One region of the Paraburkholderia sp. GAS38 genome, then DNA from elsewhere that is predicted to be linked to it. Evidence: predicted binding sites of a transcription regulator. Region 1 holds the regulator's gene; each other region holds the start of a gene.

Region 1 (4,201 bases):
TCACTACGCGCGTTCGTTCAGCACCTTTCGGGGGAGTACCGTGAAACTGACCTTCGCAATATCCGTGGTCGCCTTGGTGCTCATCGCGGGAACCACGACCATCTGCATGTCCGGGGCCGTCAACGACAGCACGACCGAGTATGGCGGCGTGCATGCCACAATGGAACAGCTGTTCAATCCCCACCTGAAAGTTTGTCGATAGTGCGCCGGTCGCGCTTGGTAGGACGCCCGTGCAAGGCGGCCGCCGGTTCGCGATACGTCTTGCGCCGCTCCTGTTCCACCTGCCGCTTTACCTTGCTGTCCTCGGTTTCCGCGTAAAGCGTTTGCGCCACGCTGGCGGGCCCGCGCACATCGCACATGCCCAGCACCTCGACCTGCCAAACGATCCTTTCGATCTCGACTTCAACGAGATCGCCGACCCGCACGTCCTTTGCCGGCTTGACCGTGGCCCCGCCGATACGCACATGGCCTTTATCGACGGCATCCGCCGCCAGCGAGCGCGTCTTGAAGAAGCGTGCAGCCCAAAGCCATTTGTCGATGCGCAGACGCGCACCCGGTTCGGTTGAAATCCTGTAGTTCATCGATCAGTCCGGCGCCCTAAGCGCGTTCCCTAAGCGCGTTGAAACAAGGCCTCACGCCTCCACCACCCCTTGCAGCGAAGCCGCCTGCACCGGCCAGCCCTGCAGATTCTGCGCGACGATCTCACCAAGCGCGGCAATCCACGCCTGCGAGGCGTTCAGGCAAGGAATCCGGTGAAACTCCTTGCCGCCGGCGTGAACGAACTCGTCGCGAACCTCCATGCCGATTTCCTCGATCGTTTCGAGGCAGTCAGCGGTAAAACCCGGACAAAACACGTCGGCCCGACGGACACCCGCGGCGCCCAGTTCCTTGAGCGTCGGCGCGGTGTAGGGCTGCAGCCATTCGGCCTTGCCGAAGCGCGACTGAAACGTAATGCGGCATTCGACCGATGTCAGCTCAAGCGCCTGCATCAGCAGCGCCCCGGTTTGCTGACACTGGTCGTGATACGGATCGCCCAGATCGAGCGTGCGCTTGGGCACACCGTGGAAGCTCAGCACCAGCTTGTCGCCTGCTGCGAAATCCGGACGGCCGTGAGCGTGCCAATACTGGTGCACCTGCGCCGCCAGCGCCGCGATATAGGCCGGATGATCCGCATATTGGCGGACGGTGCGGATTTCCAGCTGGTTGCGCATGCGCCCAAGCGCCGCAAATGCGGCGTCGAAAGCCGTGGCGGTGGTCGACGACGAGTATTGCGGATACATCGGCACGAGCAGCACACGTTCCGCACCGGCCAGCTTGAGCTGGTTCAGCATGTCCGGAATGCCCGGCATGCCATAGCGCATGGCGTAGTCGACGAGCACCGTGTAGTCGTTCGCCTGCAGCAGATGCCGCAACCCTTCCACCTGCTTCTCGGTGAACACGCGCAACGGCGAGCCTTCCGGCGTCCACACCGCGGCATACTTGCGCGCCGACGAGCGCCCGCGAAACGGCAGGATCAGGAGCCGCAAGATGACCTGCCAGACGGCGGCGGGAATCTCGACCACCCGTGGGTCCGACAAAAACTGCGCGAGGTAGCGCCGCACGGCCTTCGGCGTTGGAGCGTCGGGCGTGCCCAGATTGATCAGCAACACCGCAACACGATGGGCTGTGGCGGGCTGAGATGGCCGCTCGAGGTCGAAACGCATAGGCAACAGGGCTAACCGCTTAAGGCGGGAAATCGATTCAGGTGAAACTCATTATAGCGGCGCGATCCGCCGCCGATACCTGGCCATTCGGCCAATTGGCAAGCTCCGCGCCGCCAGGCATCATTACCGGCATGACGTTGCGGACGTTGACCGGCGGTCGGTTGCAGGCAGTGGCAGTCGCAATGGCATCGGCCGCCGCGCCTGGCGACAGGCGGTTGCTATTGCTGGCTCAGCGTCAACGAAAGCAGACGCGCCGTAATGTCGACGATCGGGATCACGCGGTTATAGGCCATCCGCGTCGGTCCGATCACGCCGAGCGTGCCGACGATCTTGCCGTTCACTTCATACGGTGCGGTCACCACGCTCATTTCTTCGATCGGCACGAGATTCGACTCGCCGCCAATGAAAATCTGCACGCCCTGGGCGTGACTCGACACGTCGAGTAACTGAAGGAGGCTGGTCTTTTGGTCGAATACATCAAACAGCTTGCGCAGCCGCGCCATGTCGGAAGACAGGTCGGCCACTTCGAGCAGATTGCGCTCGCCGGAAATCAATACGGTCTCGCCGGTGTCGGCTTCGTCGGTGCTGGCGGTGACGGCCGCGTGCATCAGCGTAGTCATGTCGCCGCGCAGTTCGTCGATCTCTTCGCGCAGGCGTCGGCGCACCTCGTCGAAGGACAGGCCGGCGAAGTGTGCGTTGATGTAATTGGAGGCTTCCACCAGTTGCGACGGCGAAAAGTCGCGCTGCGTCGCCATGATGCGGTTCTGCACGTCGCCCTCGGGCGTGACGATGATCAGCAGAATGCGCTTGTCCGACAGGCGCATGAACTCGATCTGCTTGAACACATGGCTGCGCCGCGGCGTCAGCACCACGCCGGCAAACTGCGACAGGCTGGACAGCACGCTGGCCGCCGCCGCCACGATCTTCTGCGGCTCGCCCGCCTGCAAGGTGGTCTTGACGGTACGGGTGACGGCTTCTTCGTCCGCGGCGGACTCGACCGTGAGCATGGTGTCGACGAAAAGGCGGTAGCCACGCGGCGTCGGAATGCGGCCCGCCGAAGTATGCGGACTGATTACGAGCCCCAGCTCCTCCAGATCGGACATCACGTTGCGGATGGTCGCCGGGCTCAGTTCGAGGCCGGAATAGCGGGACAATGTGCGCGAGCCGACCGGCTGACCCTCGGCGATATAGCGCTCGATCAGCGTTTTGAGGAGGGTTTGTGCGCGAGGATCTAGCATGACGGAAAATTTTAGCTTAATGACGCAACAACCGCGAGCGCTAACAATACCACTCGGTTCCGCGCGGGTCTCCCCGCGGACCTGGCAGGTAAGGCAGCGCCCCGCCCAGGCCGGGCGCCCGTGTGGCCCGGACGGTTCTTTTCAGTCCCCACCTATGGTGTAATGCCGGCATGCAAGTTACCAGCCAGTTCAAGACCGTTGCGCTAGTCGGGCGCAACAATACGCCAGGCATCGGCGAGCCTCTGACCGCGCTCGCCTCGTGCATCGCCAGGCGCGGCTTCGACGTGGTGTTCGAAGCGGACACCGCCGCGGAGATCGGCATCACCGATTACCCGGCCCTGCGCCCCGCGGAGATCGGCGCGCGCGCCGACGTCGCCGTGGTGCTCGGCGGCGACGGCACGATGCTCGGCATCGGCCGCCAGCTCGCGCCGTACCGCACGCCGCTGATCGGCATCAACCATGGGCGCGTCGGCTTTATCACCGACATCCCGATTTCCGACATGCAGGAAATCGTCCCGCTGATGCTCAGCGGCCACTTCGAGCGCGAAGAGCGCACCCTGCTCGAGGCGCGCATCATGCGCGACGGCAGCCCGATCTACCACGCGCTGGCGTTCAACGACGTGGTGGTGAACCGCAGCGGCTTCTCGGGGATGGCGGAACTGCACGTTTCGGTCGACGGCCGCTTCATGTACAACCAGCGCTCGGACGGGCTGATCGTCGCCACGCCGACCGGCTCGACGGCCTATGCGCTGTCCTCGTCGGGGCCGATCCTGCATCCGCAGTTGCAAGGCATCGTGCTGGTGCCGATCGCGCCGCACGCGCTGTCGAACCGGCCTATCGTGCTGCCGGACGACTCCAAGGTCAGCATCCAGATCGTGGCGGGGCGGGACGTGAACGTCAATTTCGACATGCAGTCGTTCACCGCGCTCGAACACAACGACACCATCGAAGTTCGCCGCTCGCGCCACACCGTGCCGCTGCTGCATCCGGTCGGCCATAGCTATTACGCGACGCTGCGCAAGAAACTTCACTGGAACGAATACCCGTCGCACGAAGACGACATCAAGCCCTGAGCGGATCGCCCCAGCCGGTAACCCACGCCCACCAGACGACCCCATGCTTCGCCACCTCTCGATACGCGACTTCGTCATCGTCGCCGCGCTCGATCTTGAATTCGACAGCGGCTTTACGGTTTTTTCAGGCGAAACAGGCGCCGGCAAGTCGATCCTGATCGACGCCCTGGCATTGGCGCTCGGCGCC
Region 2 (4,201 bases), on a different contig from region 1:
GTCAGTTATGCGTTGACCGCGTTAACCGAACGCCCGCCCACCGCGAGCGGATCGAGATAATCCTCCGCGTCGATGTCGTACCCCGACGGCTCCCAGCGGATAGCCAGCAACACCAGCAGCGAAGTCAGCGGCGCCACCGCGATCACCCAGAACACATTCGTCCCGAGCGCGGCCGAGAGAACCGGAAACAGAAACAGCGACACCGTCGACGCCGAGCGCACCAGCGTCTGGTTGAACCCCACACCAATGCCGCGAATCGAGGTCGGATAGCTGAGCGACGCGTAAGTCATCGAATGCGAGCCTGGCCCGAAGCCCTGTCCGAACAGATAGCCGCCCAGCAGCAGGATAGCCAGCACGACCAGTACGCCGCTGCCCGGCTTGCCGATCAACGCGAGCCCGATCAGCGACGCGAACTGCAGCGAGTGCCCCAGCACCGTCATCTTCCAGGCTCCGACCGTCGGCGCGGTGCGCACGCCGATCAATCCGCCCACAAAAGCAAAGGCCAGATTCAGCGTCAGCGCGGCGATGATCGTCGTCAGCGGCCCTTGATGAAAGAAGCTGGTGATGATCACCGGCAAGCCGAAGATGATCGCGTTGTAGCCGAACGAGGACGCCGCTCCAATGGTCGCGGCGAGAATCGTGCGGCTGCGGTAGGTGCGGTTAAACAGCACGCCATAGTTGCGCCACGACGCGGCACGCGGCGCCTTGACCGGCTCGCTGCTGCGTTCGACCACCGCATCCACCCCATACGAGCGCTTGAGAATGCGCGCGGCTTCGTCCAGATCGCCCTGGTTCGCTGCCCACACCGGCGACTCGCTGATATAGCGGCTGCGCACCAGAATGATCGCGATGGCGGGCACCGCGCCGAACGCAAGCGTCAAACGCCACAGCCAGCCCAGATGATGCTCGGGCAGGATCGCATACAGGCCGAGGATCAGCAGATAGCAGGTACTGGTGGCCGCATACCACGCGGGGCACCACGCGGCCACGCTGGCCGCCTTGTTGCCCTTGCCCGCCACCCGTGAGAACTCCGCCAGAAACGCCATCGCCACCGGCAGATCGAGGCCCACCCCGAAGCCCATCAGAAAGCGCGCTCCGCCGAGCACCCACGCATTCGGCGCAAGACCGGCCGCGATAGCCGCGACCACGAAGAACAGCATGTCGGCCATAAACACGCGGTAGCGTCCAATCCGGTCGGTCAGATAGCCGCCGAACAGCGCGCCGAGAATCGCGCCAAACGTGATCGCAGACGAAACGAAGCCCACCTGTACCGGCGAAAGCGAAAACTGCCGCGCGATGTCCTTGATGCCGTAAGCGAGTGAAGTCAGATCGTAGGCATCCAGAAAGACCCCGCCGAGCGCAATCGCAATCACGATGCGTGCGTTACTGCCTTTCGCAGCGCCCGCGTTGACGATACGCGAGACGTCCTGCGCGGAACGGATCACAGCGGGACGGCCGGCGCCTGCCGTTTGTGCCGGCGTGTCGACGGTCGTCGACGGAAAAGCAACGGTGGACATGATGTCGGATTTCGCACGAGTAGCTGAAGCGTTGCATATTAGCCATGCACACCGCATCGGCAAAACGACGAATTCATATATGCAAATCTGCGCTTGCGCGGCACTCCCTACTGGTCTCTGCTTCAGGGCATGCCGATTTTGCAGCATGCCCCATAACCTAAACAGCGAAATGCGGATAAGCATTTGAGGATTCGTTATTGGAGCCGCCTCGTGCCCATTCTTATACTCAATCACGGTCAGCACTCGCCAGCGAAGAGTGCCAAATCTCCACTGCAGGAATGTCTAAATGAGCCTACGTCCTTTGCATGATCGCGTCATCGTCAAGCGTCTCGATCAGGAGACCAAAACCGCCTCGGGCATCGTGATTCCCGAGAGCGCCGCCGAAAAACCCGACCAGGGTGAAGTGCTCGCCGTCGGTCCCGGCAAGCGCGATAGCGACGGCAAGCGCATCGAACCCGATCTGAAGGTCGGCGAACGCGTGTTGTTCGGCAAGTACTCGGGCCAGCAGGTCAAGGTCGACGGCGCCGACCTGCTCGTGCTGCGCGAAGAAGACATCGTCGCCGTAGTCCACCAATAAACGGAGCTTCACAAGATGGCAGCCAAAGAAATCGTCTTTAGCGACAACGCGCGTTCGAAACTGGTCGAAGGCGTGAATCTGCTCGCGAATGCAGTCAAGGTCACGCTCGGTCCGAAGGGCCGCAACGTGGTGCTGGAGCGCAGCTTCGGTTCACCGGTGGTGACCAAGGACGGCGTGTCGGTCGCCAAGGAAATCGAGCTGGCCGACAAGCTGCAGAATATCGGCGCGCAACTGGTAAAGGAAGTTGCCTCGCGTACCAGCGACGCCGCCGGCGACGGCACCACCACCGCCACCGTGCTGGCGCAGGCTATCGTGCGTGAAGGCCAGAAGTATGTGGCGGCCGGCCTCAATCCGCTGGATCTGAAGCGCGGCATCGACAAGGCGGTGATCGCCGCCATCGACGAGCTGAAGAAGATCAGCAAGCCGACCACCACCAGCAAGGAAATCGCTCAGGTGGCGACGATTTCGGCTAACGGCGAGGAATCGATCGGCCAGCGGATTGCCGAAGCTATCGACCGCGTCGGCAAGGAAGGCGTGATTACCGTCGAAGACGGCAAGTCGCTCGAGGATGAACTCGAAGTGGTCGAAGGTCTGCAGTTCGATCGCGGCTACCTGTCGCCGTATTTCATCAACAACCCGGACAAGCAGGTCGCCGTTCTCGACAACCCGTTCATCCTGTTGCACGACAAGAAGGTGTCGAACATTCGCGATCTGCTGCCGGTACTCGAACAGGTCGCCAAAGCAGGCCGCCCACTGCTGATCATCGCCGAGGACGTCGAAGGCGAAGCGCTGGCGACGCTGGTGGTGAACAACATCCGCGGCATTCTGAAGACGGTCGCGGTCAAGGCTCCGGGCTTCGGCGATCGTCGTAAGGCCATGCTGGAAGACATCGCGATCCTGACCGGCGGCCAGGTCATTGCCGAAGAAACCGGCCTCACGCTCGAAAAGGCTACGCTCGCTGAGCTGGGCCAGGCCAAGCGCATCGAAGTGGGCAAGGAAAACACCACCGTGATCGACGGCGGCGGCGACCCGAAGACTATCGAAGCGCGCGTGAAGCAGATTCGCGTGCAGATCGAAGAAGCCACTTCCGACTACGACCGCGAGAAGCTCCAGGAACGCGTCGCCAAGCTGGCCGGCGGCGTGGCCGTGATCAAGGTGGGCGGCGCCACCGAAGTCGAAGTCAAGGAGAAGAAGGACCGCGTCGACGACGCCTTGCATGCGACCCGCGCCGCGGTGGAAGAAGGCATTGTGCCGGGCGGCGGCGTGGCGCTGATTCGCGTGCGCAACGCGATCATCGATCTGAAAGGCAGCAATGCGGATCAGGACGCCGGCGTGAAGATCGTGCTGCGTGCACTTGAAGAGCCGCTGCGCCAGATCGTGTCGAATGCCGGCGAGGAAGCCAGCGTGGTGGTGGCGAAGGTCTCGCAGGGCACCGGTAATTTCGGCTACAACGCCCAGACCGGCGAATACGGCGACCTCGTGGAATCGGGCGTGCTCGATCCGACCAAGGTCACGCGCACCGCGCTGCAGAACGCGGCTTCGATTGCCGGCCTGCTGCTGACGACCGATGCGACTGTCTACGAAGCGCCGAAGGATGCCGCGCCGTCGGCACCTGCGGGCGGTCCGGGCGCGGGCGGCCCGGGCTTCGATTTCTAAGGCGGCCATGTTTGTACGTCGTTGATCCGGCGGCGCTTTAACGACGATCATGCCCGCCTCGCGCGGGCATGATCGCATCGATCCGCGCCAAATCGTCTATAACGTACTAGCATTTCACCAATCTGGCCCGCGTGGCCAGCTTTCGTTTCTTTCTGGATAGAGCCATGACCACATCGAACTCCCGTGCTGCGGATCATCCGATCGACGTTCAGTTTCTCGACCGCTGGTCGCCCCGTGCCTTCACGCAAGAGACCATTCCAGAGTCGACGCTGCTGACGTTCTTCGAAGCGGCGCGCTGGGCGCCCTCCTCCTATAACTCGCAACCGTGGCGCTTCGCTTACGCCCGCCGCGACACGGAGCATTGGACGCGTTTCCTCGGTTTTCTCAACGAGTTCAATCAGAGTTGGGCCAAACACGCGGCGGCCGTCGTGATCGTGCTGTCGAAAAGCAC
Region 3 (4,201 bases), on a different contig from region 1:
GCTCTTCCTTCTGGTTCGGAATGCCGAAGATCGTGAACGGCGCCGGTGCCGGCGCGGTTTCCCATTCCGATTCGATGGCGGCGAGTTTGACCTGCTGGACTTCGCCGGTGCGGTAGCCCGATTCGTCGCCGAGCACGATCACACAGACCGTCGACGCCAGGCCGAAACCCGCCGCAATCGCAAACGAGCGCAGCGCGAATTCGGTGTCGCGGCGCTTGAGCAGATACCACGACGAGATGCCGAGCACGAACATCGACGCGGTCACATAACCGGCCGACACCGTATGCACGAACTTCACCTGCGCCACTGGGTTGAACAGCACGGCGAAGATGCTCGACAGCTCCATGCGCATGGTTTCGTAGTTGAACTCGGCGCCGACCGGATTGTTCATCCAGCCGTTCGCGACCAGAATCCACAGCGCCGACAGGTTCGAGCCCAGCGCCACGAGGAAGGTGACGATCAGATGCTGCACTCGCGACAGACGGTTCCAGCCGAAGAAGAACAGGCCGACGAAAGTCGATTCGAGGAAGAAAGCCATCAGCCCTTCGACGGCGAGCGGCACGCCGAAGATGTCGCCCACGTAATGCGAGTAATACGACCAGTTGGTGCCGAACTGGAACTCGAGCGTGAGGCCGGTCGTGACGCCCATGGCGAAGTTGATGCCGAACAGCTTGCCCCAGAACTGCGTCATGTCCTTGTAGATCTGCTTGCCGGTCATCACGTAGACGGCTTCCATGATGACGAGCAGCCACGACAGTCCAAGCGTCAGGGGGACGAACAGAAAGTGATAAAGCGCCGTCACGGCGAACTGGAGGCGCGAAAGATCGACGACTTCGCTAACGGGCATGTTGATCACCTTGAGACGGATGCGGGGCAGGCGCTGAAAGCAGGGCTTGCGCAACGAGTGCGGGCGGCATGGACATGTTGTCCGCCAGAGGATGATTGAAGAAGGCGTACTTCAGGACCATCAGGAGTGCAAATTTGATGGCGAGCACGATGGCGATATCTCGCCCAAAGGTGGGGCCGCGCGCCCAGTTGGCGATTCGCGCGCGCAGGGTGGCGCGAGGCGGATTCCTGTCGTGTAGCGTTATGGTCATGATCGGTCGATGGACGACTTCACACCGGTTTGCCCGGTCGGATTCAAACCGCGCAGGTGACCTGGGCGGCTTGGCGAGTACATAACGATATTAAGATAGGGGCTGGCAGCGAGGAAGTTCGCGACCGTGGCATTGGGTCGCGGAAGGGTGCCGTCCATCTCAGTAATACAAGCAAGCTTGCGATACGTCAAGGAAACGGGGTGCGATTTCCACGGGAGCAAGAAAAAGCCCTGCCGTCTTACGAAGGCAGGGCTAGTGTCTGACAGGGCACCGGAGGGTGCCGTGTGCGCCGTGTTGGGCGTTAAGCGTACTCGTTCAATGCGCTGCGCATTTTCTTCATGGCGCTGGCTTCGATCTGGCGAATCCGCTCGGCCGACACGCCGAATTCGTCGGCGAGATCATGCAGCGTGGAACCGCCCGAGCCGTCGTCTTCGACGTGCAGCCAGCGCGCTTCGATGATGCGGCGGCTGCGTGCATCCAACGATTCCAGCGCGCTGGCGATACCGTCGCTCTGCAGCTTGTCGCGCTGACGCGCGGCGAGCACAGCCGTCGGTTCGCTATGCGAATCGGCCAGATAGGCGATGGGCGCGTACGATTCCTCACCGTCCTCGACCTGGCCTTCCAGTGCGATGTCGCCGCCGGACAGCCGCGTTTCCATCTCGGCCACTTCCTCGCGCTTGACGTTCAGTTCCTTGGCGAGACCTTCGATCTCGTCCGGCGTGAACGCGCCCAAGCCCTGCTTGTGGCTGCGCAGGTTGAAGAACAGCTTGCGCTGCGCCTTGGTGGTGGCGACCTTCACCATGCGCCAGTTGCGCAGGATGTATTCGTGAATCTCAGCCTTGATCCAGTGCATGGCATACGACACGAGACGTACGTTCTGCTCCGGGTCGAAGCGCTTCACGGCCTTCATCAGGCCGATATTGCCTTCCTGGATCAGGTCGGCATGCGGCAGGCCGTAGCCCAGATAGTTACGCGCGATCGAAACCACCAGCCGCAGGTGCGACAGGACAAGGCGGCGCGCAGACTCCAGATTGGCCTGGTCGCGGAATTCAGTGGCGAACTGGCGTTCTTCCGCCGGCGTCAGCATCGGAATCCGGTTCACGGCCTGGATGTAGGCGTCGATATTGCCCAGTTGACCGGGCAGCAGCGAAGAATGCGAGAGCGCCAGTGCACCTGCCGAAGCGGCCTTAGCCGACGACGGGCTTAGAGTACTCGGAAGGGTCATTGCGTTGCTCACGTAGAAAACTCCTTGGAATCAGCAAATTGCTCAGTCGAACTTCGACTCCAGCGTGGATGTTAGCACTCTGAATTACCGAGTGCTAATACTTAGAGTGCGTGGGGGTATCCCGGTTCCCGCATGGCTATCGAAATTTGATTTTCAATAGCATCATACGCCTTCTGCAACTTCCCGGGGATGAGCGTAGGATTTGCTGTGGATACGCATCTGTCTGTGCGGAATCACCGGTTTTTTGAGGTTTGGGGCAGCAATCCGGCGGTTTCAGGCTTTCTTCTTATGATTTATTGCTCTTGTGGCCCCCAATATATAGAGGGTTTACTCGGTGTCTGGCGGGGGCGAACCGCACCGGGAAGGGCGGATTCCGGCCTGGGGCGGGGCCGAATTCGATCGGATGGCTGCCCGGCAGCCGTCCAGCGCACCTGGCGAGCTACCGGATTCAGCACCTGGCGAACAGCGGTATCAAAGAGCCGAATCCTGGTATAAATTTCAGCCAGCTATATTTGCAACGTAACTTCTGACGACCGTGGCCACTGTCGGCCCGTCGAGGCAAAGGGGCTGAGCAATGGCCGAAAAGGTGATCGAAGCGATTCGTGGACTCGAGCGCGACCGTTTTCGCGCGATGGTCGACGGTAACGGGCCGTTGCTCGACACGCTGCTCTCCGACAACGTGAGCTATATCCATACGAATGGCAAACGCGAAACGAAGCAGCAGTTCATCGACGGGATCACGGCCGGGCGCCGCCGCTACCGGCAGATCGAGATCCAGTCGCAGGATGTGCTGCCGGCCGGCCGCGAGACCTTTATCGTGACCGGCCGCGCGCTGATCGAGATGGAGGCGAACAACGGCGCGTTGCTGTTTCCGATTGCCTATACCGCGATCCACGCTCAGGTGGACGGGCATTGGCGGCTGGTGGCATGGCAGGCGACGCGTTGCGCGATCGAGTGAGGCCGGTGGGCTTCTTTCGTCAGGCCGCTTTTTGAGCGGCCCGCGCACGGAGGCGGCAGATCGTGCCGCGCCCGCTCAAGCTTTCGCCTGCCTTTGCATGCCTGCTGGCCGACACGTGGACCTCAGGCTGCGGCTCGACGGTCAGGCTCTTGCCACACGGCCCGATTCGCCCCGCAGGCCCGGTTGACCGCGCTGACAACCGCGTCCACGACTGCGGCTACATCCTCCGGGCTGACCCCAACGCCGTAACGGACTCCCTGTTCACCGACGCGGCAGCCCACGAACACGGCCGTGCGGCCGTCTGCTGTACGCGTGCTTTCCACCGAGGTGAGTTCGACAGGCTGCTCTGAGGCGGTCGCGAGCGCGGCGGTAACACGCTGGGCGTGTTGCTCAACCGCTTCGTATTGCCCCTGCCCCTGCCCCTGCGTGCCGCGCGCAGGTTTCGCCGCAGCCACGCTGAAGTCGCGGTTCTCCCACCGGACCGTCGACGCATTGACGCGCCGCGCCGGCCCGGCAACCTCGAAGTATTCCCGCGCGAACAACGCGCAGATCGCCTCGCCGCTTATCTCGGCGCCGCTGTGATCCGCGGCCGCCTGCACGGCCTGGCTGAACTCGATTTGCACGCGGCGCGACGGCGTGAAGCCCATACCGCGCTCGAGCAGATAGGTCGAGCCGCCCTTGCCCGACTGGCTGTTGACGCGGATCACGGCATCATAGCTGCGTCCTACATCGGCCGGGTCGACCGGCAGGTACGGCACCTCCCAGACGGCTTCCGGCGCCTGCTGCGCGAAGCCCTTGCGGATGGCGTCCTGATGCGAGCCGGAGAACGCCGTATAGACGAGGTCGCCGGCGTACGGATGGCGCGGATGCACGGGCAACTGGTTGCAACGCTCCACCACGCGGCGCACGGCGTCGATGTCC
Region 4 (4,201 bases), 210 kb from region 1:
GGAAGAGACTGACCGATATTGGAACGCCATTGTCGGCAACGGCGGGGAGGAGGCGCCTTGCGGCTGGTGCAAGGACCGCTGGGGCTTTTCCTGGCAGATCACGCCCAGGCGGCTGCTTGAGCTCGTCAGCGGGTCCGATCGCGATGCCGGAGGGCGTGCGATGGACGCGATGATGACCATGAAGAAGATCGATATCGCTATGATAGAGCGCGCTGCGGCGGTCAAAACATAAGACGTAGCGTCAGCGAAGCAACTCGTCGTTGAGCTCTACCATTCCACCGAGGCTAAAAACAATGATGACCTCCAGCGACGGTTTGACCGGTCCCGCGCGGCTCTTACGACTTGCATCATGGGCGATCGCCATCGTCTTCGCCGTGTTTCTGAACATGCTCGGCAGCCTCGTGATCCGCGACATGGAGTTTGCACCCCATGGCGGGCCGCCCGTCATGGAGCAATTCGCGGATGCACCGGCGAAGGCGCGGCTGGATGCAGCACGACGCGACCTGCAGGCGCAGCGCGACACGCTCGATGAAAAGGCTGAAACCCTGGAGGTGGCGCGCGGACGCGCCGCGAAGCAGTACGCGGACGAGAAGGAGAGTTTCCGCAACTGGCTGGCCACGCGCTCAGTGACGGGCGACAGCACACGGGACCCTGACCTGCTCGCGAGAACCCGCAAGCTGGACTCGCTGCAGGCCGTGACGATCGACTGGCAGCATCAGATCGACGCGATCGGCGACCAGCAACGGGCACTCGTCGCGCAGCAGAGTCAGCTGGACGTGCAAATCGCCAGCGAGGATGCAGCAGCCGAACAGCGCTTCGACGAGGCGACCCGGCACTATGAGTTGCAGGTGTTTGGCCTGCGCCTCGCGCTGACCTTGCCCATTCTGCTGATCGCGATCTGGCTGTTCATTCGCTACCGCAAGGTTCGTTACTGGCCTTTCGTGTATGGCTTCGGTCTGTTTGCGTTGAGCGCGTTTTTTATCGAACTGGTCCCGTATCTGCCGAATTTCGGCGGCTATGTGAGGGTGCTGGTCGGCATCGCGCTCACGGTGTTTGCCGGCCTCTATATGCTGAAAGCGTTTCAGCGCTATGCCGAGCGCAAGCAACTGGAATTGCAGCAGGACCAGGGAGAGCGCGCACGCACGATCGGCTACGAGAAGGCCGTTCGTTCACTCGAAAAGAAACGCTGCCCGTCGTGCGACAAACAATGGAACCTCGGTGGCGACGACTCCACGTTCTGCGTGCATTGCGGATTGAGGCTGTTCAATCTGTGTGGATGCGGTGGGCGCAATTTCTTCTTTTTCCCGCATTGCCATCAATGCGGTGCGGCGCAGGGGAGTGCGTCGTTGGTTCCGGGGGGCGATGCGCATTGACGGTGACGAATTCGCCCTGGTGTGCCCCGGCCCCACGTCGGCGAAGCAGGTGCAAATACGGTACCGCCGGGAAGAAGCAGGAGCAGACGTTCAAGACGACGTACCAGGCGGAATATGGCGAGGACGCAAGCGTGTCTGTACTTGAGCCCACCAAAATTCTTCCGCCCAATGCGGAAGCACCCGACGCGCCGGAGTGAATCTCGACAAGTTCGCCTGGGTTTACCCTAGGGTAAAAATTTCCTCCCCCCTTCCTTCTTGAATTTGTCACCACCCGTCCATATAATTAGCACTCGCTGCACGAGAGTGCTAACAACATCGCCGGTTGGCTCAGCCAGCCGGGTTTTCTCAGCGTTCTTCAGTCTCAATCAAGAGAGGAGTATGTATGAACCTTCGTCCTTTGCATGATCGCGTGATCGTCAAACGTCTGGATCAAGAAACCAAGACTGCGTCGGGCATCGTGATCCCCGAAGCCGCAGCGGAAAAGCCGGATCAAGGCGAAATTCTGGCAGTCGGCCCGGGCAAGCGTGACGACAAGGGCGCACAAATCGCGCTCGACGTGAAGGTCGGTGACCGCGTCCTGTTCGGCAAGTACGCAGGCCAGACCGTCAAGGTCGACGGCAGCGAACTGCTCGTGATGCGCGAAGAAGACATCATGGCCGTGGTGCAGAAGTAAGCGCAAAGCGCTACTTACCCGGTTATATCCCAAGAATTCAAGGAGTTAGAAGATGGCAGCTAAAGACGTCGTATTCGGTGATTCCGCTCGTGCCAAGATGGTCGAAGGCGTGAACATCCTCGCGAACGCTGTGAAGGTCACGCTGGGCCCGAAGGGTCGCAACGTTGTCCTGGAACGCAGCTTCGGCGGCCCGACGGTCACCAAGGACGGTGTGTCGGTCGCGAAAGAGATCGAACTGAAAGACAAGCTCCAGAACATGGGCGCACAAATGGTCAAGGAAGTCGCTTCCAAGACCAGCGACAACGCAGGTGACGGCACCACGACCGCTACGGTTCTGGCTCAGTCCATCGTTCGCGAAGGCATGAAGTACGTCGCATCGGGCATGAACCCGATGGACCTGAAGCGCGGTATCGACAAGGCTGTGTTCGCAGCAATCGAAGAACTGCGCAAGATCAGCAAGCCGTGCACGACCAACAAGGAAATCGCTCAAGTCGGTTCGATCTCGGCAAACAGCGACTCGTCGATCGGCGACCGTATCGCTGAAGCGATGGACAAGGTTGGCAAGGAAGGCGTCATCACGGTTGAAGACGGCAAGTCGCTGCAAGACGAACTGGACGTCGTCGAAGGCATGCAGTTCGACCGCGGCTACCTGTCGCCGTACTTCATCAACAACCCGGACAAGCAAGTTGCTGTGCTCGACAACCCGTTCGTGCTGCTGCACGACAAGAAGGTGTCGAACATTCGTGACCTCCTCCCGGTTCTGGAACAAGTCGCCAAGGCTGGCCGTCCGCTGCTGATCATCGCAGAAGACGTCGAAGGCGAAGCACTGGCAACGCTGGTGGTGAACAACATCCGCGGCATCCTGAAGACGGTGGCTGTCAAGGCTCCGGGCTTCGGCGATCGTCGTAAGGCCATGCTGGAAGACATCGCGATCCTGACCGGCGGTCAAGTTATCGCTGAAGAAACCGGCCTGACGCTCGAAAAGGCAACGCTGGCCGAACTGGGCCAAGCGAAGCGTATCGAAGTGGGCAAGGAAAACACGACGATCATCGACGGCGCTGGCGAAGGCGCGAACATCGAAGCACGTGTGAAGCAAGTTCGCACGCAAATCGAAGAAGCAACGTCGGACTACGACCGTGAAAAGCTGCAAGAGCGCGTGGCCAAGCTGGCCGGCGGTGTGGCAGTGATCAAGGTCGGCGCTGCGACCGAAGTCGAAATGAAGGAAAAGAAGGCACGTGTCGAAGACGCACTGCACGCAACGCGCGCAGCTGTGGAAGAAGGCATCGTGGCTGGCGGCGGTGTTGCACTGATCCGCGCTCGCACGGCAATCGCCGGTCTGAAGGGCGCTAACGCCGATCAAGATGCAGGTATCAAGATCGTTCTGCGCGCCATGGAAGAACCGCTGCGCCAGATCGTCACGAACGGCGGCGAAGAAGCCAGCGTCGTGGTGGCAGCAGTTGCAGCCGGTACGGGCAACTACGGCTACAACGCAGCAACGGGCGAGTACGTCGACCTGGTTGACGCAGGTGTCGTGGACCCGACGAAGGTCACGCGTACGGCACTGCAAAACGCAGCATCGGTGGCAGGTCTCCTGCTGACGACCGACGCAGCGGTTTGCGAACTGCCGAAGGAAGATGCTCCGATGGGCGGCGGCGGAATGCCGGGCGGCATGGGCGGCATGGGCATGGACATGTAATTTCGCTTCGGGCCTTTCTCGCGAGAGGAGGCCTGTTCGAAACGCATGGGGAAGCGCGCCGCAAGGCGTGCTTCCCGAAAGAAAAAACCCGCAGCGATGCGGGTTTTTTCTTTTCCGGCGCCGGCTTGGCTCGGCGCATGGGTTGCTTCAACGTGAGTTGCTTCAATCGAGAGCGGGCAGCTGGCTCAAGGCACGCCCGCGTCGCGATTCGCACTCAGGGCTTCATGAGATACGTCTCGTGCAGGTAATCGAAGATCCCCGACACGCTCGCCTCTTTGCTCTGACGCGCCGTATCCACGCACAGATCCGGGTTCGCGGGCGGCTCGTAGGGCGCCGACACACCGGTAAACGAGGCGATCGCACCGGCTCGTGCCTTGGCGTAGAGACCCTTGGGATCGCGCCGTGCACAGTCATCCACGGACGCGGACAGGTAGGTTTCCACAAACCGCTCGCCGCCGA

The links. Region 1 encodes HrcA, which represses chaperone genes, less so after heat shock. Its sites were predicted from a motif close to TTAGCACTCNNNNNNNNNGAGTGCTAA; they were not measured.
Region 2: a site for HrcA is predicted at 1,754-1,780, ahead of P3T42_RS10930 (co-chaperone GroES). Genes of this name have one in related genera too.
Region 3: a site for HrcA is predicted at 2,394-2,420, ahead of rpoH (RNA polymerase sigma factor RpoH). Genes of this name have one in related genera too.
Region 4: a site for HrcA is predicted at 1,657-1,683, ahead of groES (co-chaperone GroES). Genes of this name have one in related genera too.

Annotation. Positions count from the first base shown of each region.
Region 1 covers NZ_JBNDJO010000005.1:316,528-320,728, forward strand. The annotation lists gene P3T42_RS14830 (hypothetical protein) at 4-177, opposite strand; gene P3T42_RS14835 (RNA-binding S4 domain-containing protein) at 174-581, opposite strand; gene hemH (ferrochelatase) at 633-1,703, opposite strand; gene hrcA (heat-inducible transcriptional repressor HrcA) at 1,922-2,941, opposite strand; gene P3T42_RS14850 (NAD kinase) at 3,112-4,014, shown strand; gene recN (DNA repair protein RecN) at 4,058-4,201, shown strand, end outside.
Region 2 covers NZ_JBNDJO010000004.1:109,132-113,332, forward strand. The annotation lists gene P3T42_RS10925 (MFS transporter) at 6-1,517, opposite strand; gene P3T42_RS10930 (co-chaperone GroES) at 1,804-2,094, shown strand; gene groL (chaperonin GroEL) at 2,110-3,750, shown strand; gene P3T42_RS10940 (nitroreductase family protein) at 3,915-4,201, shown strand, end outside.
Region 3 covers NZ_JBNDJO010000011.1:152,760-156,960, reverse strand. The annotation lists gene P3T42_RS24425 (cytochrome ubiquinol oxidase subunit I) at 1-847, opposite strand, end outside; gene cydP (cytochrome oxidase putative small subunit CydP) at 837-1,097, opposite strand; gene rpoH (RNA polymerase sigma factor RpoH) at 1,399-2,334, opposite strand; gene P3T42_RS24410 (acyloxyacyl hydrolase) at 2,721-2,852, shown strand; gene P3T42_RS24405 (nuclear transport factor 2 family protein) at 2,897-3,280, shown strand; gene leuA (2-isopropylmalate synthase) at 3,403-4,201, opposite strand, start outside.
Region 4 covers NZ_JBNDJO010000005.1:104,243-108,443, reverse strand. The annotation lists gene P3T42_RS13775 (VOC family protein) at 1-232, shown strand, start outside; gene P3T42_RS13770 (hypothetical protein) at 297-1,373, shown strand; gene groES (co-chaperone GroES) at 1,756-2,046, shown strand; gene groL (chaperonin GroEL) at 2,099-3,742, shown strand; gene cysC (adenylyl-sulfate kinase) at 3,957-4,201, opposite strand, start outside.